DNA from 2 places in the Streptomyces sp. NPDC041129 genome. Region 2 is predicted to be linked to the other one. Evidence: riboswitches for the same ligand, from Rfam matches in the RefSeq annotation. Region 2 holds a riboswitch; the other holds the start of a gene.
What was found. Region 2 has a riboswitch for S-adenosylmethionine ahead of ACZ6B1_RS22365 (aminotransferase class V-fold PLP-dependent enzyme). Riboswitches for the same ligand answer to the same signal wherever they lie in the genome.
Positions count from the first base shown of each region.

Region 1: another riboswitch for S-adenosylmethionine. It lies ahead of thrC (threonine synthase); the one in region 2 lies ahead of ACZ6B1_RS22365 (aminotransferase class V-fold PLP-dependent enzyme).

Region 1 covers NZ_JBVIYV010000004.1:351,454-366,101, forward strand. The annotation lists gene groL (chaperonin GroEL) at 1-1,210, opposite strand, end outside; gene ACZ6B1_RS17240 (cold-shock protein) at 1,507-1,710, opposite strand; gene ACZ6B1_RS17245 (MoaD/ThiS family protein) at 2,154-2,429, opposite strand; gene thrC (threonine synthase) at 2,426-3,709, opposite strand; SAM riboswitch class I at 3,727-3,868, opposite strand; gene ACZ6B1_RS17255 (glucosyl-3-phosphoglycerate synthase) at 4,029-5,000, shown strand; gene ACZ6B1_RS17260 (alpha,alpha-trehalose-phosphate synthase (UDP-forming)) at 5,096-6,514, shown strand; gene otsB (trehalose-phosphatase) at 6,539-7,372, opposite strand; gene ACZ6B1_RS17270 (DUF3263 domain-containing protein) at 7,439-7,666, opposite strand; gene ACZ6B1_RS17275 (extracellular solute-binding protein) at 7,703-8,971, opposite strand; gene ACZ6B1_RS17280 (ROK family protein) at 9,081-10,034, shown strand; gene nagA (N-acetylglucosamine-6-phosphate deacetylase) at 10,034-11,203, shown strand; gene ACZ6B1_RS17290 (1-phosphofructokinase family hexose kinase) at 11,323-12,252, shown strand; gene ACZ6B1_RS17295 (carbohydrate-binding protein) at 12,257-13,195, opposite strand; gene cdgB (diguanylate cyclase CdgB) at 13,314-14,648, opposite strand, start outside.
Region 2 covers NZ_JBVIYV010000007.1:1,646-16,293, forward strand. The annotation lists gene ACZ6B1_RS22330 (L,D-transpeptidase) at 1-1,063, shown strand, start outside; gene ACZ6B1_RS22335 (response regulator) at 1,112-1,513, opposite strand; gene ctaE (aa3-type cytochrome oxidase subunit III) at 1,660-2,280, shown strand; gene qcrC (cytochrome bc1 complex diheme cytochrome c subunit) at 2,340-3,152, shown strand; gene qcrA (cytochrome bc1 complex Rieske iron-sulfur subunit) at 3,149-4,207, shown strand; gene qcrB (cytochrome bc1 complex cytochrome b subunit) at 4,204-5,835, shown strand; gene trpD (anthranilate phosphoribosyltransferase) at 5,959-7,023, shown strand; SAM riboswitch class IV at 7,109-7,225, shown strand; gene ACZ6B1_RS22365 (aminotransferase class V-fold PLP-dependent enzyme) at 7,408-8,778, shown strand; gene ACZ6B1_RS22370 (Lrp/AsnC family transcriptional regulator) at 8,808-9,089, opposite strand; gene ACZ6B1_RS22375 (rhomboid family intramembrane serine protease) at 9,086-9,829, opposite strand; gene ACZ6B1_RS22380 (hypothetical protein) at 9,982-10,221, shown strand; gene ACZ6B1_RS22385 (NYN domain-containing protein) at 10,259-11,602, shown strand; gene ACZ6B1_RS22390 (C40 family peptidase) at 11,815-12,846, shown strand; gene ACZ6B1_RS22395 (C40 family peptidase) at 13,082-14,104, shown strand; gene ACZ6B1_RS22400 (hypothetical protein) at 14,219-14,648, shown strand, end outside.

The DNA of each region.
Region 1 (14,648 bases), on a different contig from region 2:
CGGCCTTCGCGTTGCGGACGGCGTCCTCGATGCGGTGCTTGCGCTCCTTGAGCTCCACCTCGGTGGCGGCACCGGCCTTGATGACCGCGACACCGCCGGCGAGCTTCGCCAGGCGCTCCTGCAGCTTCTCGCGGTCGTAGTCCGAGTCGCTGTTCTCGATCTCGGCGCGGATCTGGTTCACGCGGCCGTTGACCTGCTCCGAGGAGCCGGCACCGTCGACGATGGTGGTCTCGTCCTTGGTGATGACGACCTTGCGGGCGCGGCCCAGGAGGTCCAGGGTCGCGTTCTCCAGCTTGAGGCCGACCTCCTCGGAGATGACCTCGCCGCCCGTGAGGATGGCGATGTCGCCGAGCATGGCCTTGCGGCGGTCGCCGAAGCCCGGGGCCTTGACGGCGACGGACTTGAAGGTGCCGCGGATCTTGTTGACCACCAGGGTCGACAGGGCCTCGCCCTCGACGTCCTCGGCGATGATCAGCAGCGGCTTGCCCGACTGCATGACCTTCTCCAGCAGCGGGAGCAGGTCCTTGACCGAGCCGATCTTGGAGTTGGCGATGAGGATGTACGGGTCCTCGAGCGACGCCTCCATGCGCTCCATGTCGGTCGCGAAGTAGGCGGAGATGTAGCCCTTGTCGAAGCGCATGCCCTCGGTGAGCTCGAGCTCGAGGCCGAAGGTGTTGCTCTCCTCGACGGTGATGACGCCTTCCTTGCCGACCTTGTCCATGGCCTCGGCGATGAGCTCGCCGATCTGGGTGTCGGCGGCGGAGATGGACGCGGTGGAGGCGATCTGCTCCTTGGTCTCGACGTCCTTCGCCTGCTCCAGCAGGGCGGCGGAGACGGCCTCGACGGCCTTCTCGATACCGCGCTTCAGGGCCATCGGGTTGGCACCGGCGGCGACGTTGCGCAGGCCTTCCTTGACCAGGGCCTGGGCGAGCACGGTCGCGGTGGTCGTACCGTCACCGGCGACGTCGTCCGTCTTCTTGGCGACTTCCTTGACCAGCTCGGCGCCGATCTTCTCGTACGGGTCCTCGAGCTCGATCTCCTTGGCGATGGAGACACCATCGTTGGTGATCGTGGGGGCACCCCACTTCTTCTCGAGGACGACGTTGCGGCCCTTGGGGCCGAGCGTCACCTTGACGGCGTCCGCGAGCTGGTTCATGCCGCGCTCGAGGCCGCGCCGCGCCTCCTCGTCGAACGCGATGATCTTGGCCATGTGAAGTGGTCCCTCCAGGACTGGGGGTGATTCCTTCGGACCGCGCCCGCGCCCGCGACGGACGGCTCGCCGGCCCCGTGGTTCCTTGCCCCACTTGGCCTGCGGGCCTCACCGACCCGGTCCTCACTGTCACTCTCACCTTCAGAGTGCTAACGCAATGATTAGCACTCGGCATGGTCGAGTGCAAGCGCCTCCCGGGGTACGGGCGCCCCCGTCAGCCACCCGCGAACGGGGGCACGGGCACAGCGAAGGGCCCGCACCCTGTGCGAGGTGCGGGCCCTTCGTGCAAGAAACGTTCAGGCGCTGAGGCGAACCATGTCGGCCTGCGGGCCCTTCTGGCCCTGCGAGATCTCGAACTCCACCCGCTGACCCTCTTCCAGGGTGCGGTAGCCGTCCATCTGAATGGCGCTGTAGTGGACGAATACGTCCGCACCACCGTCGACCGCGATGAAGCCGTACCCCTTCTCCGCGTTGAACCACTTGACGGTGCCCTGAGCCATGCCTAACTCCCCTATTACTGGCCCTTGCACAGATCCACACTTCGCGGACCCGGGTCAGACCTCACCCCCCATTGGCCGGGGGCGTGCGCCGGAACGCGTCGACCGCCGCTGAATGTATCTGCCCAACTGCCGTCTGCAACAGGTCAATCGGACGAGAAATATGGACGCGAACGGTCCGGAATGTAGCGTGAATTCGCCCGAATTCAGGGCAAATCGGGCCCCATAAAATGCGCAAAAGCCGCAGAAAGCACCCACACTTTGGCTATTTCTTGTCGGGTGCACCGCGGTGAATCCAAGGCTCCTGACCCATGGTCCGGGAGCGGCTTCCCCAACTCTACCGCGCTCAATCACGCAGAATGGCCCCCTCCGTTTCTCGCACGGGGGAGGCCATTCAATGAACAATCGGTAACCGGCGTTACCGAAGGTAATGATCGGTCATTCTGTCAGCCGCCGGCGACGGCCGGAATGATGGAGACACCGGCGCCGTCCGGAGTCGCGGTCTGCAGGCCCTGCTCGAAACGGACATCGTCGTCGTTGACGTACACGTTGACGAAGCGGCGCAGCTTGCCCTGGTCGTCCAGCACCCGCGCGGCGATCCCGGTGTGGTTCTTCTCCAGGTTCTCGATGACCTCGGCGAGGTTCGCGCCCTCGGCGGCGACCTCGGCCTGCCCGCCGGTGTAGGTGCGCAGGATGGTGGGGATGCGAACGGTCACGCTCATGCGAGGCCAGCCTCTCGGAAGGAGTCCAGGTTCGGGCGGATGGTGGCGGTGAGGCCGGTGCCGGCCACCGCGTCGAGGGTCTTGAGGCCGTCGCCGGTGTTGAGGACGACGGTGGTCTTCGCCGGGTCCAGCACGCCTTCCTTGAGCAGCTTGCGGGTGACGCCGACGGTCACCCCGCCCGCCGTCTCCGCGAAGATGCCCTCGGTCCGGGCCAGCAGCTTGATCGCGTCCACGACCTCCTCGTCCGTCACGTCCTCCACCGCTCCGCCGGTGCGGCGCGCGATGTCCAGGACGTACGGCCCGTCGGCCGGGTTGCCGATGGCGAGGGACTTGGCGATGGTGTTCGGCTTCTGCGGCCGCACGACGTCGTGGCCCGCCTTGTACGCGGTCGACACCGGCGAGCAGCCCTCGGCCTGGGCGCCGAAGATCTTGTACGGCCTGTCCTCGACCAGGCCGAGCTTGATCAGCTCCTGCAGACCCTTGTCGATCTTCGTGAGCTGGGAGCCGGAGGCGATCGGGACCACGATCTGGTCCGGCAGCCGCCAGCCGAGCTGCTCGCAGATCTCGTACGCCAGCGTCTTGGAGCCCTCGGCGTAGTACGGCCGCAGGTTGACGTTGACGAAGCCCCAGCCCTCGCCGGCCGGGTCGCCGATCAGCTCGGAGCAGAAGCGGTTCACGTCGTCGTAGTTGCCCTCGATCCCGACGAGCTCGCCGCCGTAGACCGCGGCCATGACGACCTTGCCCTGCTCCAGGTCGTGGGGGATGAACACGCAGGAGCGGAAGCCGGCCCGGGCGGCGGCGGCGCCGACGGCACCGGCGAGGTTGCCGGTGGAGGAGCAGGACAGGGTGGTGAAGCCGAAGGCGCGGGCGGCCTCCAGGGCCTGGGCGACGACGCGGTCCTTGAAGGAGTGCGTCGGGTTGCCGGAGTCGTCCTTGACGTACAGCCCGCCGGGGACGCCCAGCTCGCCGGCCAGGTTGTCGGCCTTGACGAGCTTGGTCCAGCCGGGGTTGATGTTCGGCTTCTCGGCCACGTCCGCGGGGACGGGCAGCAGGGGTGCGTAGCGCCAGATGTTCGCGGGGCCCGCCTCGATGCGCCGGCGCAGCTCTTCGGTGTCGTAGGCGGAGAAGTCGTAGGCGATCTCCAGCGGGCCGAAACACTCCTCGCACGCGAAGACCGGTCCGAGGGGTACCCGGTGGCCGCATTCGCGACAGCTCAGGGCAGCGGCGGGGCCGAGATCGACGGCGGGATTGCTGGTGCTTGCAACTGTCTGCACAGCCATGGAGGCGAGGCCCTTTCTCCTCATCTTCCTCACGACGCATCTCGCCGTGAGACGGATTTGGCACCTTCCCTGGCCGGGAGCCTCGCGCGAAACGAGTGCGGCTCAGGGGGGTTGCCGGGGCTTCATCGGGCCGTGTCCCTCTGCCCCTCTGGATGAGCGGTATTCGGTTGTGAACGCCGGGCGACCCCCGACATGCGATGGTCATCGGCGTTGTTCAAGACTGTAACCGACGGCCGGGACAGTTGAGATAGTCGTCCGAACCGCGAGATGCATCACCCCCCTCAACAGGTGTGATCACGACAGTGAGGAGCCGCAGACCGTGCTGGAAGAAGTCGAGCGCTGGCTGGCCACCCGCTCCTGGTCCGTGGCCGACCGCCCGTTGCACGGAGTCCTGGCCGCCAAGCAGCGCACCGGGCAGTCCGTCTCCGTCGTCCTGCCCGCGCTGAACGAGGAGGAGACGGTCGGCGACATCGTCGCCGTCATCCGTCACGACCTCATGCGGCAGACTCCGCTGGTCGACGAGATCGTCGTCGTCGACTCCGGCTCCACCGACCGCACCGCGGAGGTCGCCGCCGCGGCCGGCGCCCGGGTGGTGCACCGCGACAGCGTCCTGCCGCGCATACCGGCCGTCCCCGGCAAGGGCGAGGTGCTGTGGCGCTCGCTGCTGGCGACGAGCGGGGACATCGTCTGCTTCATCGACGCCGACCTGAGGGAGTTCTCCTCCGACTTCGTCCTCGGCATCGTCGGCCCGCTGCTCACCGACCCGGACGTCGACCTGGTCAAGGCGATGTACGACCGCCCGCTCACCGTGCCCGACGGGCGCGCCTCCGGCACGGCCGCCGCAGGGCAGGGCGGCCGGGTCACCGAGCTGATGGCCCGCCCGCTGCTGAACATGCACTGGCCGCAGCTCGCCGGCTTCGTGCAGCCGCTGGGCGGGGAGTACGCGGGCCGCCGCTCGCTGCTGGAGCAGCTCCCGTTCCCGGTGGGCTACGGCGTGGAGCTGGGCATGCTGGTGGACGCGCTGCACATGGTGGGGCTGGACGCGCTGGCCCAGGTGGACGTCGGGGTGCGCAGGCACCGGCACCAGGACGGGCAGGCGCTCGGCCGGATGGCCGCGGCGATCTACCGCACCGCCCAGCTCCGGCTGGCCCGCGGCCACCTCGTGAGGCCCTCGCTCACCCAGTTCGAGCGCGGCGAGGACGGGTTCGAGCCGCGCACCTACTCGGTGGACACCGAGGAGCGGCCGCCGATGGTGGAGATCGCGGAGTACGCGCACCGCAAGGTGGCCTGAGCGGCGCGGTGAACGCGGAAGAACGGCTGTATACAGCGCCCTTCCGGGGCGGAGCGTACGTTTGAGCGTTTCCGGGCCGGGCTAGGTTGAGAATCATGGCTTCCACGCAGGGTGCTGAGGTGCTGGTCGCGTCCAACCGCGGCCCGGTTTCGTACGAGGTGCTCGAGGACGGCTCGCTGAGCGCCAGACGCGGCGGGGGAGGGCTGGTCTCGGGGCTGTCGGCCATCGGGCCGGACCACAACGCGGTGTGGGTCTGCGCCGCGCTCGGCGACGGCGACCGGGAGGCGGTACGGCGGGCGGGCGGGGGTCTGCTGCCGGCGGAGGACACCGGCGAGCAGCGGGTGCGGATGCTCGACATCGACGCGACCGTGTTCGCCGACGCCTACAACGGCATCGCCAACTCGGTGCTCTGGTTCGTCCACCACATGCTGTACCAGACCCCGCTGGAGCCGGTCCTCGACGCGGAGTTCCGCCGCCAGTGGGCCTCGTACCAGGCGTACAACCGGGCGTTCGCACAGGCGCTGGCGCAGGAGGCGGCCGAGGGAGCCGCGGTGGTCATCCAGGACTACCACCTGGCCCTCGCCCCGCGGATGCTCCGGCAGCTCCGGCCGGATCTCCGCATCGGCCACTTCTCGCACACCCCGTGGGCGCCGCCGGACTACTTCCGGCTGCTGCCCGACGACATCGCCGCCGAGCTGCTGACCGGCATCCTCGGCGCGGACCGGGCGGCGTTCCTGACCAAGCGCTGGGCGGACGCGTTCACGGACTGCTGCCACGCGGTGCTCGGCCCCGGCATCCCGTCCGGGACCCGGATCGGGGTGCACGGGCTCGGCGCGGACGCGGACTTCCTGCGCGAGCGGGCGCACCGGCCGGACGTGGACGAGCGGATGACGGCCCTGCGCGCGGAGATCGGCGAGGGGCGCCGGACCATCGTCCGGGTGGACCGCACCGAGCTGTCCAAGAACATCGTGCGCGGGCTGCTGGCGTACCGGCAGCTTCTGGACGACCGCCCCGAGTGGCGCGAGCGGGTCGTGCACATCGCGTTCGCCTACCCCTCACGGCAGGACCTCGCGGTCTACCGCGCCTACACGGCCGAGGTGCGGCGGGTCGCCGACGAGATCAACTCCCGTTACGGGACGCCCGGCTGGACGCCGGTGGTGCTGCACGTCAAGGACGACTTCGCCCGCTCGCTGGCCGCCTACCGGCTCGCGGACGTGGCCCTGGTCAACCCGATCCGGGACGGCATGAACCTGGTCGCCAAGGAGGTGCCGGTCGTCTCCGACGAGGGGTGCGCGCTGGTGCTGTCGCGGGAGGCCGGGGCGTACGAGGAGCTGGGCGAGGACGCGATCGTGGTCAACCCGTACGACGTCGTGGGGACGGCGGACGCGCTGCACGCCGCGCTGAGCATGCCCCAGGGCGAGCGGGCGGAGCGGTCCAAGCGGCTGGCCGCCGCCGCCACCGCGCTGCCGCCGGCGCAGTGGTTCCTGGACCAGCTCGGCGCGCTGACCGGCTGAGGGCCGTCGGCCCGGTGGTCCGGGTCAGCCGAGCCGCGCCGCCAGCGCGCGCAGGAGCGCGACGACGCCCTCCGGGCCGTCGACCACCAGGTCCGCCCGTTCGGCCAGTTCGGTGACCTCGGTGCTGCCGCTGCAGACCAGCAGGCCGGGGACGCCCTCGGAGCGGAGTTCCCCGACGGCCGCGAAGGCGGGCAGGTCGCCGAGGTCGTCGCCCGCGTAGAGGACGGACCCGGCGGCGGTACGGCGGACGTGGTCGAGGAGGGCGACGCCCTTGTCCATGCCGGGCGGGCGCAGTTCCAGGACCAGCCGGCCGGGTTCGACGATCAGGCCGTGCCGGGCGGCGAGTTCGGTGAGGGGGCCGCGCAGGGCCTCGAAGGCGGCTTGGGGGTCGTCGGCGCGGCGGGTGTGCACGGCGACGGCCCGGCCCTTGTCCTCGGTCCAGGTGCCGTGCCCGGCGCCGACGCGCTCCAGCAGACCGGGCAGTTCGGCGCGGACCGCGGCCACACCGGGGTGCGGCGCCGGCGCGGTGACCTCGCCGGTCGCGGCGTCCCAGCGCTCGGCGCCGTAGTGGCCGAGGACGGTGAGGTGTTCCAGGCCGGGCACGTCCGCGAAGCCGCCGTACCGCACCGCGACCTCGGCGGGCCGGCCGGTGACCACGGCGACGGAGGCCACCTCGGGGGCGAGCCCGGCCAGCGCGGGAACGGCGTCGGGGTGGGCGCGGGCCTGCTCGGGGTCGGCGACGATCGGGGCGAGGGTGCCGTCGAAGTCGAGTCCGATCACCGCCGCGCGGGGCTTGGCCAGCAGCGCGTGCAGTCCGTCGCGGCCGGCCTGGGTCGCCGGGGTCGGCAGGAGGTCCATACAGGGACAGTATCCGGCGCGGGCCCTGGTCACTCCTGGACCGTTTCCCCCGGCCGAGCCGGGAACTCAGCGCTCCGCGCGGCGGGCCTCCCGCACCCGGCGCAGCCGGTTGACCGTGACCGGGTCCGCGGCGAGCGCCCGGGCGTCGTCCAGGAGGGCGTTGAGGAGCTGGTAGTAGCGCACCGGGGCGAGACCCAGCTCCTCGCGGATGGCCCGTTCCTTCGCGCCGGGGCCGGTGAAGCCCCGGCGTTCCAGCGCGAGGATCGCCTGTTCGCGGCTGCCCAGTTCCTCCATGGGGGCAACCGTAGCGCCGGGCACCGACAGCCTGCCTCAGTTCACGTCCGCGCTGTCCGCGGCCGACGCGGTGGACTGCAGCCGGGACAGCACGTCGGCGGGGCTGGCGCCGGGGGTGACCGCCTGGCCGATGTCCTTCTTCACGGCCGCGCTGACCGAGGCCCACGAGGTCTTGCCGACCGGGTAGAGCTGGGAGAGCGGAAGCTCGTCGAGGAAGGGGCGCAGGACCTTGTCGCCGGCCGCGTCCGAGTCGGACATGGCGCTGGACGCGGAGTCGGTGACCGGCAGCAGCCCGTACTCGCGGGAGAAGGCGAGGACGTTCTTCTTCTCGTAGACGAAGTCGAGGAAGTCGCCGATCTCGCGGGCGTGCCCGTTCTGCCTGAAGCCCATCATCCAGTCCGCGACACCCATCGACGCCTTGGCCCGGCCGGTGCGGCCCGGCATCGGGACCGTGCCGAACTTCACGCCCTTCTTGGCGGCCTGCTGGATCAGCGTGGGGTGGCCGTTGAGCATGCCGACCTGGCCGTCGGCGAAGGCGGCGAAGGCGTCCGCGCGGTTCAGCTTGCCGGGGGCGACCGGACCGGTCAGGCCCTTGCCGACCAGCTCGTCCTTGAGCCAGGTGAAGGTCTCCACGTTCTTCGCGGAGTCGATGCTGTAGGCACCGATGTCGTCGGTGTAGCCGTCACCGCCGCCCAGCAGCCACTGCATGGTCTCGGCCTGGGCCTCCTCGGGACCGAGCGGCAGCGCGTAGGGGTACTTCACACCCTTGTCCTTGAGCGCGCGGGCGTCGGCCGCCAGCTCGTCCCAGGTGGTGGGCGGGGTGATGCCGGCCTGGCTGAACAGGGTCTTGTTGTAGAAGAGCACCCGGGTGGAGGCCGCGAAGGGGATGCCGTACTGCACGTGCTTCCACTGGCCGGCGTCGGAGAGCGCGGAGGGGAAGTCGGCCTGGGTGCGGATGGAGAGCAGGTCGGAGGCCTGGTACAGCTTGCCCGCGGCCGCGTAGTCGGCGTAGGCGCCGATCTGGGCCAGGTCGGGGGCGTGCCCGGCGTCGACCATCTCCTTGACCTTGCGGTCGACGTCGTTCCAGGAGTAGACGCTGACCTCGACCTTCACCCCGTGCTCGGCCTCGTACTCCTCGGCCAGCCCGTCCCAGTACTTCTTGGAGCCGTTCGCCGCCGAGTCACCGTAGTCGGCCGCGACGAGTCTGAGGGTCACGTCGGAGTCCGTGCTCCCACAGCCGCCGAGGACCGCCGTCATGCCCAGTGCGGACACAACCGCGATCGTTCCTGCCGTACGCCGACGCACCCTCAAAGCCCCAACCCTGCTGTCTGACCGTTCAATATGTGGACACATAAGGTCTACACCACGTGAGTGGACTAGACCTCTTGTGGGTCAGGGGGCCACACTGTCTCCCGTGAGACATGTCATCGCCCTGGACGTCGGCGGTACCGGGATGAAGGCCGCCCTCGTCGGAGACGACGGCGAGCTGCTGCACCGCGCCCGCCGGGCGACGGGACGCGAGCGCGGGCCGGACGCGGTGGTCGAGACGATCCTCGGCTTCGCCGCCGAACTGCGCGCGTACGGCACCGAGACCTACGGCGAGCCTGCCGCGGCGGCCGGCATCGCGGTCCCCGGCATCGTCGACGACGAGCACGGGATCGCCGTGTACGCCGCCAACCTCGGCTGGCGGGACGTCCCGCTGCGCGCCCTGCTCGCCGAGCGGCTCGGCGTCCCGGTGGCGCTCGGCCACGACGTGCGCACCGGCGGGCTCGCAGAAGGGCGGATCGGCGCGGGCAGGGGCGCCGACCGGTTCCTGTTCGTGCCGCTGGGCACCGGGATCGCCGGCGCCATCGGCGTGGACGGCCGGGTGGAGGCGGGCGCGCACGGCTTCGCCGGCGAGATCGGGCACATCGTCGTACGTCCCGGCGGCGCCCCGTGTCCCTGCGGGCAGCACGGCTGCCTGGAGCGGTACGCCTCCGCGTCCGCCGTCAGCGAGGCATGGGCAGCGGCCTGCGGGGACCCGGAGGCGGACGCGGCCGACTGCGCCAAGGCCGTCGCGTCCGGTGACCCGAACGCCGTCCGGGTGTGGCAGCAGGCGGTGGACGCGCTCGCCGACGGGCTGGTCACCGCGCTCACCCTGCTGGACCCGCGCACGCTGATCATCGGTGGCGGCCTGGCCGAGGCGGGGGAAGTGTTGTTCCAGCCGCTGCGGGACGCCGTCCGGCGCCGGGTCACCTTCCAGAAACTGCCGTCCATCGTCCCCGCCGCCCTCGGCGACACCGCCGGCTGCCTGGGCGCGGGGCTTCTCGCCCGGGATCTCCTCGACTCCACCGACCCCACGACCGACCCCTCGGAGGTAACCGCCTGATGGCTCCCAGCTTGGTTCTCGCAGGTGCTCGGGTGGTGCTGCCCACCGGGGTGGTGGACGACGGGCAGGTGACCGTGGAGGGCACCAGGATCACCGCGGCAGGCGCGCCGGACACCGGGGGCGCCACGGCCCCGGCCGGTGCCGAGGTGATCGACGTCAGCGGTCACTGGCTGGTCCCGGGGTTCGTGGACATCCACAACCACGGCGGCGGCGGGGCGTCCTTCTCCGGCTCGGCCGAGGAGATCCTCACCGCCGTCCGCACCCACCGGCGGCACGGCACCACCACGCTGGTCGCCTCCACCGTCACCGACGAGATGGACCTGCTGGTCCGGCAGGCCGGGCTGCTGAGCGAGCTGGCCGAGCAGGGCGACATCGCGGGCATCCACTTCGAGGGGCCGTTCATCTCGCCGTGCCGCAAGGGCGCGCACTCCGAGGAACTGCTGCGCGACCCGGAGCCGGCCGAGGTGCGCAAGCTGATCGACGCCGGGCGCGGCCGGGCGAGGATGGTCACGCTCGCCACGGAACTGCCGGGCGGTATCGACTCGGTGCGGCTGCTCGCCGAGCACGGGGTGATCGCGGCGGTCGGGCACACGGACGCCACCTACGAGCAGACGGTCGCGGCCGTCGACGCGGGCGCCACGGTCGCCACTCACCTCTTCAACGCCATGCCCGCCCTGGGCCACCGCTCCCCCGGCCCGATCGCCGCCCTGCTGGAGGACGAGCGGGTCACCGTCGAGCTGATCAACGACGGGACCCATCTGCACCCTGCCGCGCTGGAGCTGGCGTTCCATCACGCGGGCGCCGACCGGGTCGCGTTCATCACCGACGCGATGGACGCGGCCGGAATCGGCGACGGCCGCTACATGCTCGGCCCGCTGGAGGTCGAGGTCAGCGAGGGCGTGGCACGGCTGGTGCACGGCGGTTCGATCGCCGGCTCCACGCTGACCCTGGACCGCGCGTTCAAGCGGGCCGTGACGGTCGACGGGCTGACGGTGCGGGACGCCGTCACCGCCCTGTCCGTCAACCCGGCCCGCCTGCTGGGCCTGTCCGACCGCATCGGCTCCCTGGAGCCCGGCAAGGACGCCGACCTGGTGCTGCTGGGCGCGGACTTCGACCTCAAGGGCGTGCTGCGCCAGGGACAATGGGTCGTCGCGCCCCAACTGCCCTGATCCGTCCCGGCGTCGAGAGACGGTGACCGACCCGCGCACTGGGCCGGCCGCCGTCTCTTTGGCATGATCAGGTCCCCGCAAACCGATGGCGCGACGGACTTCGAGGGAGGTCGGACCCGGTGATCCTCACGGTCACGCTGAACACCGCTCTCGACATCACCTACCGCGTGAGGTCGCTGCGGCCGCACACCTCGCACCGGGTCTCCCAGGTCCTCGAACGGCCAGGCGGCAAGGGCGTGAACGTGGCCCGGGTGCTGGCCGCCCTCGGCCACGAGGTGACGGCCACCGGCTTCGCGGGCGGCGCCACCGGCCGGGTGCTGCGCGAACACCTCGCGGACACACCCGGGGTGACGGACGCGCTGGTGCCGATCGTCGGGGCCACCCGGCGCACCGTCGCCGTCGTCGACGAGCGGACCGGCGACACCACGCAGCTCAACGAACCGGGCCCGCAGATATCCCCGGCCGAGTGGGGCGCCTTCCAGGACCGGTACGCGCAACTGCTCGGCGGAGCCTCGGCGGTGGCGCTGTCCGGCAGCCTTCCCCCGGGCGTGCCGGTGGGCGCGTACGCGGGGCTGATACGCGCGGCCCGCGCCCACGGTGTCCCCGTGCTGCTGGACACCGGCGGGGAACCGCTGCGCCGCGGGGTGGCGGCCCGCCCCGACATCATCAAGCCGAACTCCGAGGAACTGGCCGAACTCACCGGCTCGCACGAGCCGTTGCGCGCCACCCAGGACGCCCGCCGGCGCGGCGCCCAAGCGGTGGTCGCCTCCCTCGGCCCGGAGGGCCTGCTCGCGGCCACCCCCGAGGGCCGCTGGCGCGCCACCCCACCCGCACGCATCCACGGCAACCCGACCGGCGCGGGCGACTCGGCGGTGGCGGCCCTGCTGTCGGGCCTCGTGGAACGACTCCCCTGGCCGTCCCGCCTGGCCCGCGCGGCGGCCCTCTCGGCGGCGACGGTACGGGCGCCCGGCGCGGGCGAGTTCGACCCCGGGACCTACGAGGAACTGCTGGAGCGGGTCGCGGTGACCGGGGTGGTCAGCGCGGCGTGAGCGGTCAGCTCTTGACCTGGCCCTTCTTGATCCAGAGCTGGTCCAGCAGGGCGTCGCACTTGTCGCCGGGCTGGCAGGAGATGGACACCGTGTTGTGGCCCTTGTCGAGGGTGGGCCACACGAAGGTCGTGGTCCAGCCCTTGGAGAAGTCGCCGTCGTTGGTGTGCGTGTAGTTCTTCAGCGGCATCTTGGTGGCGAACGGCTTGCCGTTGATGGTCACCGTCATCGCCTGGTCCTCGCCGACCACGCTGAAGTGCGCGAAGAGGGTGTAGGCGCCCTGCTCGGGAACGTTGTCGAAGGTCCAGGTGACGGAGGACCCGACGCTGTTCAGGCCGCCCACGTAGGTGCCGCCCGCCGCCTGGGCGCCCTTGACGTCCGAGGCCTTGGCGGCGGTGCCGGCGAGCTGGAGGGCGGCGGCGTCCGTCTTCGGCAGTTCGCCGGCCGGTGCCGAGGCGCTGTTCGACGGGCTGGGCCCGCTGCTCTGGGACTGGGCCGGGGAGGCGTCCGCCTGGTTGCCGGACTTGTCGTCGTCCGTGTTGCCGTTGATCATCGCCACACCGATGCCGATGACGACCGCGGCGACCACCGCGATCGCGCCGATCAGCAGGCCCTTGGTGTTCGGGCCGCGGCGGCCGCCGCCACCGCCGGGCGGCATGGAGTGCCTGCTCGTCGGAGCGCCGCCGGGCAGCGTCTCCGGGGCCTGGTAGTGGGCGTTCGGCCGGCCGTAGGCACCCTGCTGCGGGACCGTGGGCTGCTGCTGGCCGTAGGGGGCCTGCGGCTGGGCGTACTGGCGCTCGCCGACCGTACGCACTCTGCTGACCGAGTTCGGATAGCCGTAACCACCCGACGGCGGCTGGGCTCCTCGGGCCTGGCCGTCGGCGTACAGGTAGCCGAACGGGTCGTCGTCCTCGGGCGTGCTCGCGCCGTTGTCGCCGGGCGTCATCCCTTGGTACTCCTCAACAGGTGCGGGTGGATGCGATACGGGTGTGGAATGGCGAGCCTACCCGCTCCGACTGGGCCAAACGGGTGACTCGTATCGCATCAGCTCACTGACCTGCGATTCATCCGGCACGCCGGTGCTGTTTGGGACGAGATCTTTTCTCTACGTACATCCGTTCGTCGGCGGACTTCAGCACTTCGTCCGCCGTCATGCCGCAGTGCGCCCAGCCGATACCGAAACTCGCGCCCACCCGGACGGCCCGGTCCTCGGCGCGGATGGGCTGGATGATCTCGTTGCGCAGACGTACGGCGAGGTCCTGGGCGTCCGCCTTGCCGAGGCCGTCGGCGAGGATCACGAACTCGTCGCCGCCGAGCCGGGCGACCGTGTCACCGTCACGCACTCCGCGGGTCAGCCGCCGGGCGACCTCGATGAGCACCGCGTCGCCCGCGTTGTGGCCGAACCTGTCGTTGATCGACTTGAACCCGTCCAGGTCGCAGAAGAGGACCGCGAGGCCCTTGGTGCCGTCGTCGTGGCCGTCCTCGGGGGCGACGGTGTGGACATGGTGGTCGTAGCCGTCGAACGCCTCCACGCTCTGCGCGAAGTCGAAGCCGTGCCCGGGCGGGGCGTCGAAGGCGGGGTGGCCGTAGGCCGCGTCCAGGGACTCCAGGGCCCCGGCGTGCGACGGGCGGTGACACAGGCGCGCGGAGAGCCGGGAGCGCAGCTCGGCGGAGTTCGGCAGGCCGGTGAGGGAGTCGTGGGAGGCGCGGTGGGCGAGCTGCAGCTCGCGGCGCTTCCGCTCCTCGATGTCCTCGACATGGGTCAGCAGGAAGCGAGGCCCGTCGGCGGCGTCGGCGACCACGCTGTTGCGCAGGCTCACCCAGACGTAGCTGCCGTCGCGGCGGCCCAGGCGGAGCTCGGCCCGGCCGCCCTCGGCGGACGTCCGGAGCAGCGTGCCGATGTCCTCGGGGTGGACCAGGTCGGAGAAGGAGTAGCGGCGCATCGCGGAGGCGGGGCGGCCGAGCAGCCGGCACAGGGCGTCGTTGGTGCGCAGGATGCGGCCGTGCTGGTCGCCGCCCATCTCGGCGATGGCCATGCCGGAGGGCGCGTACTCGAAGGCCTGCCGGAAGCTCTCCTCGCTGGCCCTGAGCGCCTGCTGCTCGCGCTCGAGCCGGACCAGGGCGCGCTGCATGTTGGAACGCAGACGCGCGTTGCTGATCGCGATGGCGGCCTGGAAGGCGTACATCTGCAGGGCCTCGCGGCCCCAGGCGCCGGGGTGCCGGCCGTTGCGCGGCCGGTCGACGGATATGACGCCGAGCAGCTCGCCGGAGGAGCCGCCGCCCTGTGCCCCGGGCGTGTACATCGGGGCGAAGAGGCGGTCGGAGGGATGCCACTCGTCCTCGAAGCGCGGGGCCGGACCGTCGGTGTACCACTGCGGGACGTCGTCGTCGTCCAGCAC
Region 2 (14,648 bases):
GAGCGGTGACGGCCGGATCACCGACGTCACCGCCCAGGACTCCACGGGGCGCTTCGTGGCGGGCGAACTCGCCGCCGACGGCAGTCGCTGGCACAGCATCTCCCCGCTGGCCGCGAACGCCCACTACACGGTCCGCGTCAGCACCGAGGACGACGACGGGGCGCCGGGTCGCAAGGTCCTCACCTTCGACACCAGCAAGCCCACCAGCAAGCAGCGGCTGAACGTCACGTTCGGGCCCGAGGCGGGCGTCTACGGCGTCGGGCAGCCCATCACCGCGCAACTCGACCGCGAGGTCAAGGACAAGGCGCAGCGGGCCGTCGTGGAGCGCGGCCTGCGCGTGGACTCCGTGCCGGCCGTGCAGGGCTCCTGGTACTGGGTGAGCGCCAAGGAACTCCACTTCCGTCCCAAGGACTACTGGCCCGCCCACGCCACCATCCAGGTGCACAGCAACCTGGAGGGCGTGAAGATCAGCGACCGGCTCTGGGGCGGCAAGACGAAGGCGTTGAAGATCACAACGGGTGACCGGATCGAGGCCATCACCGACGCCTCGACGCACCAGCTGACGTACTACAAGAACGGACAGCAGGTCGAGCAGATCCCGGTCACCACGGGCAAGCCCGGCTTCGAGACCCGCAACGGGGTCAAGGTCGTCCTGGAGAAGCAGTACTTCGTGCGGATGCGGGGCACCACCGTCGGCATCGCCGAGGGCAGCTCCGACTCGTACGACCTGCCGGTCTACTACGCCACCCGGGTCACCTGGTCCGGTGAGTACGTGCACGCCGCGCCCTGGTCGGTCGGCTCCCAGGGCTCCGCCAACGTCAGCCACGGCTGCACGGGGATGAGCACGTCCAACGCCGAGTGGTTCTTCGACAACGTCCATCCGGGTGACATCGTCAAGGTGGTCAACTCCAACGGTGACCCGATGGAGAACTTCGGCAACGGCTTCGGGGACTGGAACCTCGACTGGAACAAGTGGCGCACGGGCAGCGCCCTGACGGCCGGCACACCGGACGCCTCGGCACCCTCCCGCGACGCCCCCAGGCTGCGGCCGGTGGCCCTGTGACCAGGGGCGCGGGGCGGTACGGCCCGCCCCGCGCCCCCGGACCGACCCTCAGACGCCCAGCAGCCGCTTCCGGCGCAGCAGGGAGGCCAGGGCGGAGGCGAACTCCACCGGCTCCACCGGCAGCGTCACAGCGGCGTCCGCACGGCTCCAGGTGGCCAGCCACGCGTCCTGCGGCCGCCCCATCAGCAGCAGCACGGGCGGGCAGTTGAACACCTCGTCCTTGATCTGCCGGCACACCCCCATGCCGCCCATCGGCACGGCCTCGCCGTCGAGCACGCACACGTCGATGCCGCCCTTGTCCAGCTCGCGCAGCACCGCCTCGGGCGTCGCGCACTCCAGGAACTCCACGACCGGCACGTCCGGAGCCGGCCGCCGCCCGGCGGCCAGCCGTACCTGCTCGCGGGTGTTGGAGTCGTCGCTGTACACCAGCACTGTGGCGGTCGGCTGCATGCTTCCTCCGAGACGTGGGCGTCGTGCGGACAGGGCCGTTCGAGGCGGATGTTACTCCCATGAACACCACGTCAACACCGGTTCGAACGGGCAAGACACTCCGAACGGCACCCCCCGGAGTGAGGGCGGGATAAGCGACCGACATAATGTCGGTCGTGGCGACAGCAACGACAGTAGAAACCGGGCACGCGCACCCGTCGGTCAATCGGCCGAACCTCACCAGCGTCGGAACCATCATCTGGCTGAGTTCCGAGCTGATGTTCTTCGCGGCCCTCTTCGCGATGTACTTCACCCTCCGGTCGGTGACCGGACCGGCGCACTGGAAGGAGATGGCGGAGGCACTCAACGTGCCCTTCTCCGCCACGAACACCACGATCCTGGTGCTCTCCTCGCTGACCTGTCAGCTCGGCGTCTTCGCGGCCGAGCGCGGGGACGTGAAGAAGCTCCGTGGCTGGTTCATCCTCACCTTCATCATGGGCGCGATCTTCATCGGCGGTCAGATCTACGAGTACACGGAGCTGGTGAAGAAGGACGGGATCTCCCTGTCCTCGGACCCGTACGGCTCGGTGTTCTACCTGACCACCGGCTTCCACGGCCTGCACGTGACGGGCGGTCTCATCGCCTTCCTGCTGGTCCTCGGCCGTACATACGCGGCGAAGAGGTTCACGCATGAGCAGGCGACCGCCGCCATCGTCGTGTCCTACTACTGGCACTTCGTCGATGTCGTCTGGATCGGCCTCTTCGCCACGATCTACCTGATCAAGTAGCCGGGACCGTTCCCGCACATCCAGCATCGACGCAGAAGATCCTGACACCGGGGTAATCCGTGAAAAAGCTCTCCGCACGACGACGCCATCCGCTGGCGGCGGTCGTCGTCCTACTCCTCGCGCTGGCGGCCACTGGGGGGCTGTACGCCGCGTTCGCGCCCGCGAGCAAGGCACAGGCCGATGAAACCTCCCAGTCCCTGACCATCAAGGAGGGCAAGAAGCTCTACGAGGTCGGCTGCGCCAGCTGCCACGGCACCGGTGGCAAGGGCTCCTCCGACGGGCCGAGTCTGGTCGGCGTGGGCGCCGCGGCCGTCGACTTCCAGGTCGGCACGGGCCGCATGCCCGCCTCCACCTCGCAGATGGCGCAGATCCCGCGCAAGAAGGTCGTGTACACCCAGGCCCAGATCGACCAGCTCGCCGCGTACGTCGCGTCGCTGGGCGCCGGCCCGAACGTGCCGACGAAGCAGCAGTACGGCCCGGAGGGCGCGGACATCGCCAAGGGTGGCGAGCTGTTCCGCACCAACTGCGCGCAGTGCCACAACTTCACCGGCAAGGGTGGTGCCCTCACCAAGGGCAAGTACGCGCCGAGCCTCGAGGGCGTGGACCCCAAGCACATCTACGAGGCCATGCAGACCGGCCCGCAGAACATGCCGTCCTTCCCCGACACCACGATGTCGGAGAAGAACAAGAAGGACATCATCGCGTACCTGAACGCGGTCAACGGTGACGAGACGGTCAACCCGGGTGGCCTCGAGCTGGGCGGCCTCGGGCCGGTCAGCGAGGGTCTGTTCGCCTGGATCTTCGGTCTCGGCGCACTGATCGCGGTTGCCGTGTGGGTCGCCGCCCGGACCGCAAAGGCCAAGAAGTCATGAGTAGCCAAGACATTCCAGAAGAGAACCTGCCCGCAGAGCAGGACCACGCGCACGGCGCCGTGAGCGTCGCGGACGAGGCGAACCCGTTCGCGGACCCGGGGCTGCCGCCCCACGAGCACCGGATCCAGGACATCGACGAGCGGGCCGCCAAGCGGTCCGAGCGCGTCGTCGCCCTGCTGTTCACGGTCTCGATGCTGGCCACCGTCGGCTTCATCGCCTCGTACGTGACGATCTCGCCCGACACCTCGGTCTACATCTTCCCGATCGGGCACATCAGCGCGCTGAACTTCGCGCTCGGCCTGACCCTGGGCGCGGCGCTGTTCTGCATCGGCGCGGGCGCGGTCCACTGGGCCCGCACCCTGATGTCCGACGTGGAGGTCGCCGACGAGCGGCACCCGATCGCGGCCTCCCCCGAGGTCCGCGCGAAGGTCCACGCGGACTTCAAGGAGGGCGCCAAGGAGTCGGCGCTCGGCCGCCGCAAGCTGATCCGCAACACGATGCTCGGCGCGCTCACCCTGGTGCCGCTCTCCGGCGTCGTCCTGCTGCGCGACCTCGGCCCGCTGCCCGGCACCTCGCTGCGGCACACCCTGTGGGCCAAGGGCAAGCTCCTCGTCAACACGAACACGAACCAGCCGCTGCGTCCCGAGGACGTCCAGGTCGGTTCGCTCACCTTCGTCAAGCCCGAGGGCCTGGAGGAGACCGACGAGGACTTCCAGAACGAGATCGCCAAGGCCGCCGTGATGATCGTCCGGCTGCAGCCGGGCAACATCAAGGACAAGCGCGAGCTCGACTGGTCGCACGAGGGCATCGTCGCCTTCTCGAAGATCTGCACCCACGTCGGTTGCCCGATCTCGCTGTACGAGCAGCAGACGCATCACGTCCTGTGCCCGTGCCACCAGTCCACCTTCGACCTCTCCGACGGTGCCCGAGTGATCTTCGGCCCCGCTGGTCACGCCCTGCCGCAGCTCCGCATCGGCGTGAACGACGAGGGTTACCTCCAGGCGCTCGGCGACTTCGAGGAGCCCGTCGGTCCTGCATTCTGGGAGCGCGGATGAGCACCAACGAGAACAACGAGCGACGCGGCAAGGCGCCGGCCGGCGAGCGGATCGCCGACTGGGCCGACGGCCGGCTGGGGATCTACTCCCTGGCCAAGGCCAACATGCGCAAGATCTTCCCCGACCACTGGTCGTTCATGCTGGGCGAAGTCTGCATGTACAGCTTCCTCATCATCATCCTGACCGGTGTCTATCTGACGCTGTTCTTCCACCCGTCGATGAACGAGGTGGAGTACCACGGCAGCTACGTCCCGCTCCAGGGACAGCTGATGTCCGAGGCGTTCAACTCGACCCTGCACATCTCCTTCGACGTGCGCGGTGGCCTGCTCATCCGGCAGATCCACCACTGGGCCGCGCTGATCTTCCTCGCCGGCATGTTCGTGCACATGATGCGCGTGTTCTTCACCGGCGCGTTCCGCAAGCCGCGTGAGATCAACTGGCTGTTCGGCTTCCTGCTGTTCGTCCTGGGCATGTTCACCGGCTTCACCGGTTACTCGCTCCCGGACGACCTGCTCTCCGGCACCGGTGTGCGCTTCACCGAGGGTGCGATCCTGTCCATGCCGATCGTCGGCACGTACATCTCGTACTTCCTCTTCGGCGGCGAGTTCCCCGGCCACGACTTCGTGGCCCGGTTCTACTCGATCCACATCCTGCTGCTGCCGGGCATCATGCTCGGCCTGATGGTGGGCCACCTGATCCTGGTCTTCTACCACAAGCACACGCAGTTCGCGGGTCCCGGGAAGAGCAACAACAACGTCGTCGGCATGCCGCTGCTGCCGGTGTACATGGCCAAGGCCGGAGGCTTCTTCTTCCTGGTCTTCGGCGTGATCGCGGCCATCGCCGCGGTCACCCAGATCAACCCGATCTGGGCCATGGGCCCCTACCGGCCGGACCAGGTGTCCACCGGCGCCCAGCCGGACTGGTACATGGGCTTCGCCGAGGGTCTGGTCCGCTACATGCCGGGCTGGGAGATCAACTTCTGGGGTCACACGCTCGTCCTGGGCGTGTTCATCCCGCTGGTCCTCTTCGGCCTGGTGCTCGCCGCGATCGCGCTCTACCCGTTCATCGAGTCCTGGGTCACCGGGGACAAGAGCGAGCACCACATCCTGGACCGCCCGCGCAACGCCCCGACGCGCACCGGCTTCGGCGTCGCCTGGATCACGGTGTACATGGTCGGTCTGGTCGGCGGTGGCAACGACCTCTTCGCCACCCACTTCAGCCTGTCGCTGAACGCGGTCACGTGGTTCGTCCGGATCTCCTTCTTCGCCGGACCGGTCATCGCCTTCCTCGTCACCAAGCGGATCTGCCTCGGCCTGCAGCGCCGGGACCGCGAGAAGGTGCTGCACGGCCGCGAGACGGGCATCATCAAGCGCCTGCCGCACGGTGAGTTCATCGAGATCCACGAGCCGCTCAGCCAGGAGCAGCTCCACACCCTGACCGCCCACCACCAGTACGAGCCGGCCGAGATCGGCCCGACGGTGGACGAGAACGGTGTCGAGCGCAAGGTGAAGGGGTCCGAGAAGCTGCGCGCCAAGCTCAGCAACGCCTACTACGGCGAGGACAACCAGATCCCGAAGGCCACCGTCGAGGAATACCGGGAGATCACGAGCGGCCACGGCCACCACTGATCCCCGAGCGTCGCCACGCCACAGTCGAAGGGCCCCGTCCGGCTTGCGGACGGGGCCCTTCGCCGTGTCCAGGGCTGGATAGGGTGGGAGCACACTGTTCTGCGACGAAACCCAGGAGCGGCTATGAGCGCTGTGACCCCCGCTGGAGGCGACACCGCGGCGGGCCGTTCCTGGCCCGCCCTGCTGAACGGCCTGCTGGACGGCCGGGACCTGTCCGCCGACGAGACGGCCTGGGCGATGGACCGCATCATGCGCGGCGAGGCGACCGACGCCCAGATCGCCGGGTTCATGGTGGCGCTGCGCGCCAAGGGCGAGACGGTCCAGGAGATCACCGGCCTCGTGCGGACCATGTACGAGCACGCCAATGTGATCGAGGTGCCCGGGCCGGCCGTCGACATCGTCGGCACCGGCGGCGACGGCGCGAAGACGGTGAACATCTCCACCATGTCGTCGATCGTCGTCGCCGGCACCGGCACGAAGGTCGTCAAGCACGGCAACCGCGCCGCGTCCTCCGCCTCCGGCTCGTCCGACGTCCTGGAGAAGCTCGGCATCAACCTGGGCCTGACCCCGCGGCGGGTCGCCGAGGTCGCCGAGGAGGCCGGCATCACCATCTGCTTCGCCGTGAAGTTCCACCCGTCGCTGCGCCATGTCGCGGCGGCCCGCGGCCAGTTGGGCATCCGTACCACCTTCAATGTGCTCGGCCCGCTGACCAACCCGGCCAAGGTGCGCGCCCAGGCGGTCGGTGTGGCCGATCCGCGCATGGCGCCGATCGTGGCCGGGGTCCTCGCCGAGCGCGGGAACTCCGCCCTGGTGTTCCGGGGCGACGACGGCCTGGACGAGCTGACCACCACCTCGACGTCCCGGGTGTGGGTGGTCCGGGACGGCAAGGTCGCCGAGGAGCGCTTCGACCCGCGGGACGCCGGCATCGGGCTGGTCCCCGTGGAGGCGCTGCGCGGCGCCGACGCCTCGTACAACGCCGAGGTGGCCCGGCGCGTACTGGACGGCGAGCACGGCCCCGTCCGGGACGCGGTGCTGCTGAACTCGGCGGCGGCGCTGGTCGCCCTGCATCCGGCCGACCAGCCGCTCACCGAGCAGCTGCGCGCGGGCATGGCGAGGGCGGCGGAGTCGATCGACAGCGGGGCGGCGAAGCGAACGCTGGAGCGGTGGGTGACGGCCAGCAACGCCTGACACCCGCCCGGTGCGACGCGGGGCGCGGTCCGGATGCCGGACCGCGCCTTGCGCACCGGAGATCGTGTGGCAGGATACTGAACCAGGTCATGAGTGACAGCCATTCGGCCCCGGCCGGCTGTCCGGCAACCCTCCGTCCGTGGCGGGGTGCCCCGGGTGAGGACCAGGTCGTGGGCAGCGAGGTCCACGGCAAGCGCGGACCCCTCGCGCGGCTCCTGACGGGGCGCGGGACCAGGGGTCCTGGTCGTCGAGGGAGCCTTCTGTGAGCAAGCGAATGCGATAGGGCGTAGAGCCCCGCCTCCGCGTACCCCTTTTCATCTTCCGCCGTGCTTCGAGCCGTACCGCTCGCACGGTGACACCGGCCTGCCTCACGGGAGTTCACCCATGTCCGTCTCCACCGCTGCCGCCACCCAGACCATTTGTGACCAGCTGCCCGTTCTGGGCCGTGACGTCACCGTCCCGCTCGTGACGGGCGGCGAGGTCACCTACGCCGCGCTGGACTACGCCGCCAGCGCCCCCGCCCTGCAGCGCGTCTGGGACGACGTCGCCGCCTACGCGCCCTACTACGGCAGCGTCCACCGTGGCGCCGGCTACCTCTCCCAGCTCTCCACCGACCTGTTCGAGAACGCCCGCCGGACGGTCGCCGGATTCCTCGACTGCCGCCGGAGCGACCAGGTGGTCTTCACCCGGTCGACCACCGACTCCCTGAACCTCCTCGCCCGCGCGCTCCCGGCCGGCTGCGAGGTCTTCGTCTTCGAGACCGAGCACCACGCCGCGCTGCTGCCGTGGCAGGACGCGAGGGTGACCGTCCTCGACGCGCCGCGCACCCCGCGGCAGGCCGTGGAGACCCTGGAGCGGGCCCTCGCCGACCGCGACCCGTACGGCCCGGCCCTGGTGTGCGTCACCGGCGCCTCCAACGTCACCGGGGAGCTGTGGCCGGTGCGCGAGCTGGCCGCCGCGGCCCACGCGCACGGGGCCCGGATCGTCCTGGACGCCGCCCAGCTCGCCCCGCACCACCCGGTGTCGGTCCGGGACCTGGACGTCGACTGGGTGGCCTTCTCCGGTCACAAGCTGTACGCGCCCTTCGGCTCCGGCGTGCTGGCCGGCCGCGCCGACTGGCTGGCCGCGGCCGGGCCGTACCTGGCGGGCGGCGGCGCCAGCCGCAAGGTCACGCGGCGCGAGGACGGGGGAGTGGACGTGGAGTGGCACGAGAGCGCCGCGCGCCACGAGGCCGGCTCCCCGAACGTCATCGGCGCCTACTCCATCGCCTCCGCCTGCAAGGCCCTCACCGAGGCCGGCTGGGACGCACTCGTGGCCCGCGAGCAGCACCTGATCGCCCGGGTCCGGGCGGGTCTCGCCGAGGTGCCGGAGGTCAGGGTGCTCTCCCTGTTCGGCGACGACGCCCCGCGGGTCGGCGTGCTCTCCTTCGTCGTCGAGGGCTGGAACAGCTCCCACTTCGCCGCCGCGCTCTCCGCCGAGTACGGCATCGGCGTGCGCGACGGCCTGTTCTGCGCCCACCCGCTGGTCCGCACCCTGCTGGGCGGCGACCCGCGGACCCAGGGCGAGTGCGGGGCGCCGGAGGCCGCGCCCGGTGAGAAGTCCCTGAACGCCGTCCGGGTCAGCTTCGGGGCGGGCACGCCCGACGAGCACGTCGAGCGCTTCGTCGACGCGGTGCGGGAACTGGTCCGCGACGGCGCGCGGTGGCGCTACCGCACCGAGGACGGCCGCTGCGTGCCGGTGCGCGACCAGGCCTGACCCGAGCGACAGGCTCTAGGGGGCGGCGTTCACGAGTCGAGACCGATCGCGAACGCCGCCTCCAGGTCGTGCTGGGAGTACGTGCGGAACGCGACGTGTGTGTCGGTGCCCTCCACGCCGGGGATCTTGCTGATCCGCCCCGGGATGACGTCGGCCAGGTCCTCGTGCTGCCGCACCCGCACCATGGCGATCAGGTCGTAGGTGCCGGTGACGGAGAAAACCTCGCTCACCGAATCCAGCGAAGCGATCTGCTCCGCGATCTCGGGGATCCGGTCCACGCTGGTCTTGATGAGGACAATCGCGGTGATCACGGCTGGTTCTCTCCCTCGGGTGCCGGGGCCGGTGCGGACCTCACTCTAGTGGTCGGCCCGTAGCGCACCCACGCGTAGCCGAAGCCGAGGCCGAAGCCGATCAGGTGGGCGAGATAGGCGACCCCGGGGCCCTGGCCGGCCCGGCCCGCCGCGAGCCACTGCAGGGCCGCCCAGAAGGGCAGCACGACCCAGGCCGGGAAACGCAGGGGGAGGAAGAACAGGAAGGGGAGGAGACTGGTCACACGGGCACGGGGGAACAGGTACAGGAACGCTCCGAGGACCGCCGAGATCGCCCCCGAGGCGCCCACCAGCGACTGTCCGGAGGTGACGTTGGCGGCCGCGTAGCCCAGCAGGGCCAGGTAACCGCAGCCGACGTAGAAGAGGGCGAACTCCACCCGGCCCATCCGTTCCTCGGTCATCAGCCCGAAGACGAAGAGGAAGAGCATGTTGCCGAGCAGATGCACCCAGCTGCCGTGCACGAACAGGGCGGTGGCCGGGGTCAGGGCCGCCCGGACCGACGGGTCGAACAGCTCGGCCGGGACCACGCCCCAGTGCCGGAAGTACGCCCGCTGCGCCGCGAACAGCGCCCCGCCCGAGCCGTACGCCGGGGTGAGGCCGGAGGCCGGGCCGAGCACGAAGATCAGGGTGCACAGGACGAGGAGGACGTACGTCATCGGCGCGGAGACGCCCCGGACCGCCCGGAACGCTCCGCGGGCCGCCGTGCCCCAGGTGCGGATCATGACTACAGAGCATGACGTAACGGGACGCAAGCCGACAGACCGCCTCGCCGCCGTGAACGGACGGGCGGCGAGCGACCGGCAGGCCGTAGGGTTACGAGCCACACGCGTCGGGGAGCGGCGCGGACGACCCGAGAAGGAAGCGAACAGTCACGATGACGGTTCCCCTGCCGACCGCCACGACACGATGGCGCTGCGCCCTCTGCGGCAACCTCACCCGCTTCGACGTGACCCGCTCGTCGAAGGTCGTCGAGTACGTTCACCTCGACCTCGCGGGCGAGCCGACGGTGGAGGAGCGCGAGGTGGTCAGTGAGACCATCGAGTCGGTCCGCTGCCGCTGGTGCAACGCGGTGGACCAGGTGGAACTCGTGGACAGGCCGGGCGCCGGCTCCTGAGCGGAGCGGGCCCCGTAGAGGTATTGGGGTGTGACGGATGGTGGAGACCGCAGGCGGGGGGCCGGGCGACGGCACCGCTGAGGTGCTTGACCGTCCGCTGCCCGACGGCGTGCGCCGGCGGGTCGTGCAGATCGTCTCGGACGGCTTCGGTCTGCTGACCGTGACGGAACTGCCCGCCCAGTTGCGGCAGTACGCCCGGTTCGCCCCCAATCGACGGGCCAAGTTCGCCGGCAACGCGATGGCGGCGGCGCTGGAGACCGACACGCTGTTCCGGCAGCGGATCGGGGAGAAGTTCAGAGAGGCGCAGCCGGAACTCTCCGGCGCCCTCGACTCCGGCTCGCCGCCCCCGGCCGCGGACCCGCTCGATGTGGCGGCCGCGGCCTACGTACTGCGGCCCGTGGGCTGGGTGAAGCTGGTCACCGCGGCCGGCGAGGAGGCGCAGCGCGCCGACGCCGAGCGGGCCGACGAAGAGAGCCGCGCCGAACTCGAGCGGCTGCGCGCCGAGCTGGACCAGGCCCGCGAGCAGACCCGCGCCGAGACCGAACGGCTGCGCGCCGAGGCGGAGTCGGCGAAACGGGAGGCGGAGTCGCTGCACCGCAAGCTGCGTGCCGCGCTCAGCGACGTCAAGCGCGGCGAGGCCGCGCTGCGCAAGGTCCGCGGCGAGATCGACGCCGTGCGCGCCGAGGGGCACGCGCAGCTTTCGGCGGCCGAGAGCGAGTCCCGGCGGCTCAAGGCACGCCTTGGTGAGGCCGAGGCGGCGCTGGAGGCCACCCGCCGGGCGGCCCGTGAGGGCCGCAGCGTGGAGGACATGCGGGTGCGGCTGCTGCTGGACACCATGCTGGACGCCGCCCAGGGGCTCCGGCGTGAACTCGCCCTGCCGCCGGTCTCCGTACGCCCGGCCGAGACCGTGGACGCGGTCGAACCGGGACGGATGACCCCGAAGGACATCGCGGCCCGCGCGCTGTCCGAGAACGACCCGGCGATCCTCGACCAGTTGCTGGCGCTGCCGCAGGCGCATCTGGTCGTCGACGGCTACAACGTCACCAAGACCGGCTATCCCCAGATGCCGCTGGAGAAGCAGCGGCTGCGCCTGCTGGGCCAGCTCTCGGCGCTCGCCGCGCAGACCGGTGCCGAGGTGACCTGTGTCTTCGACGGCGCCGAGCTGGCCGCGCCGGTGCTGCTCGCGCCGCCGCGCGGGGTGCGGGTGCTGTTCTCCAAGCCGGGCGTCACGGCGGACGAGCTGATCCGTCAGCTCGTGCGCGCCGAGCCGCCGGGCCGCCCGGTCATCGTCGCCTCGACCGACCGGGAGGTGGCCGACGGGGTCGCCCGCGCCGGTGCCCGTCCCGTCGCCTCTGCGGTACTTCTGAAGCGACTGTCCTGAACGTGCAACGCGCATATGCAATGCCCGAATTGGCCGTATCGTCACGCAACGTAGTGTCAATCGGGCATCACCGCACGTGAGTTGTGTGCAAAGAATGCGTTGCGTCACCGGATTTTTTGCCGCGGGGATTTGAACTGATCACAACTGGGTCACTAGGGTCTGGGCTCGAACCTCCGAACGGGTGATCACTCACAAGAAGGAGATCGTCCCTCGTGGCGTCCCACCGTCGACCCAAGCAGCCCAGTCGCACGCGTGTCACCGTGCTGACCACCGCGGCGGCCGCCGCCGTCGTGCTGAGCGCGAACGCCGCCAACGCCGCGCCGAGCGAGAAGGTCGGCAAGGACGAGGTCAAGGCGAAGGTCGACAAGCTCTACGAGCAGGCGGAGCAGGCCACCGAGAAGTACAACGGGGCCAAGGAGAAGCAGCAGAAGCTGCAGAAGGAAATCTCCACCATCCAGGACAACGTGGCCCGGGGCCAGGAGGAGCTCAACAAGCTCCGCGACGGCCTGGGTTCGCTGGCCACCGCGCAGTACCGCTCCGGCGGCATCGACCCCTCGGTCCAGCTCTTCCTGTCCGCCGACCCGGACGACTACCTCGACAAGGCCTCCACGCTCGACCAGTTGAGCGGCCAGCAGGTCGAGGCGCTGAAGAAGATCCAGGACAAACAGCGCGAACTCGCCCAGGAGCGCGCCGAGGCCACCGGGAAGCTCAAGGACCTGGCCGCCACCCGTACCGAGCTGGGCAACAAGAAGAAGGAAGTCCAGGGCAAGCTCGCCGAGGCGCAGAAGCTGCTCAACACCCTGACGGCCAAGGAGAAGGCGGCCCTCGCCGCCGAGCAGCAGCGGGCCAACCGCTCCGCAAGCGACCGGGTGGACCTCGGCAACGACTCCTCCGCCTCCGGCCGGGCCGCCGCGGCCTTCTCCGCCGCGCAGAGCAAGATCGGCACGCCGTACGTCTACGGCGCCTCCGGTCCGTCCTCCTTCGACTGCTCGGGCCTGACCTCCTGGGCCTACGCCCAGGCCGGCGTCTCCATACCCCGCACCTCCGAGGCCCAGGCGAACTACGGCGCCCACCTGTCGCAGAGCCAGCTCCAGGTCGGTGACCTGGTGTTCTTCTACGGCGACCTGCACCACGTCGGCCTCTACGCCGGCAACGGCCAGGTGCTGCACGCCCCGCACACCGGCGCCGTGGTCCGCTACGAGGCGATCGGCAACATGCCGTTCCAGTTCGGCGTCCGCGTCTGACCCCGTCCGACGCCGCCTCCGGGGCGCCCGAACGGGCGAATCCCGAGTACCGCGACTGACTCCCCGCCCCGCCCTGACCTGCGTCAGCGGCGGGGCGCAGTGGTTGTGGGGCCGTTGACCGCCTTTGGCCGCCGTCCTTCCGCAGGGTTACTGTCTGCCGCGTTTCCCCGGCGCGGGGGTCTCCCCGTCCCCCGCGCCGGGGAGACCGTTCCTGTCCACCGGCAGAAGGACTTCCGTGGGTTCCCATCGCCGTCTCGCACCGTCCGGGTTCGACCGGGGCGCCTCGGCCGCCCTGTGCGCGTTGTCGGCGGCGGCCGCCGCCCTGGGGGCCGTACCGGCCGACGCGGCTCCGCACCGGAACGCCCGTGCCGAGGTGGACCGCCTCTACGAGGAGGCCGAGAAGGCGACCCAGGCCTACGACAAGGCCGACGAGCGGGCCGACGCGCTGCGCCGGGAGGTCCGGGACGCGCAGGAGCACATCGCGCGCCGCCGGCAGCGCGTCAACACCATGCGGGAGCGGCTGGGTTCGCTGGCCGGCGCCCAGTACCGCTCCGGCGGCCTGGACCCGGCCGTCGCCCTGCTGCTGTCCGACGACCCGGACGACTACCTCGCCAGGGCCGCCACCCTCGACCGCATCGGCGTCCAGCAGGCCGGACAGCTCCGGGAGTTGCGCGTGGAGATGCGGCAACTCGCCCAGGAGCGGGCCGAGGCCGCCGGGAAGCTCGCCGAGCTGGAGCGCAGCCGCAAGGCCGTCGACACCCACAAGCGGATCGTGGAGCGCAAGCTCGCCCGGGCCCGGCAGTTGCTCAACTCCCTGCCCGCCGGCGAACGCGCCGCCTACGACCGCGCCTCCCGCGGGGGCCGCGCCGATCTGCCCGGACTGCCGGACCTGGTCGGCGCCGTCGCCTCCGACGCCCGCGCCGCGGCCGCCGTCGCCGCCGCCCGGTCCGCGCTCGGCCGCCCCTACGTGTGGGGCGCCAGCGGGCCGTCCGGCTTCGACTGCTCGGGGCTGATGCAGTGGTCGTACGCACAGGCCGGCGTCCATCTGCCGCGCACCTCCCAGGACCAGCGGCACGCCGGCCGGCAGGTCCCGCTGTCCCAGGCGCGCCCCGGCGACCTGGTCGTCTACCGCTCCGACGCCAGCCACGTGGGGATGTACGTCGGCAACGGCCGGGTGATCCACGCGCCCTACCCGGGCGCGCCGGTGCGCTACGACCCGGTCGGGATGATGCCGGTCTCCTCCGTGACCCGTCCCTGACCTCGGGGCCTGTCCGGCGGATCATGCCGGAACCGCGGGGCGGCATGACACCGCCGCCTGGAGCCGGCCCGATCCGCCGGACAGGCCCCGGGCCACGCGCCGTACGATCGGCGGGTGACTGTTCGTGGACGGGCGCGGCGGACGTGGCGCGCCGCGGCGGCGGGACTCTGCCTGCTGCTCCTGCCGCCCGTGGCCGGATGCGGCGGCCGGACCGCCGCCGACCCGGTCACCGCCGAGGTGCAGCGGGTCCTCGACCGGCGGTCGGCGGCCCTGCTCGGGCACGACGAGACGGCCTTCCGCGCGACCGGGACCCGCACCGCCTACGTCCGGCTGCGCGCCCTGCCCCTGGCCTCCTGGGCGTACCGGGTGACGGACCTGCGCCGCGGCGGCTCCGGCGCCACCGCCGACGCCGAGCTGCGCTACCGGGTCGCCGGCTACGACAGGGCACCGGTCAGTGTCCGCCGCACCCTCACCCTGCGCCGCGCCGGGGGCGGCCGGTGGTACGTCACCGGTGACCGGCCCGCCGGGAAGTCCGGGCAGCAGT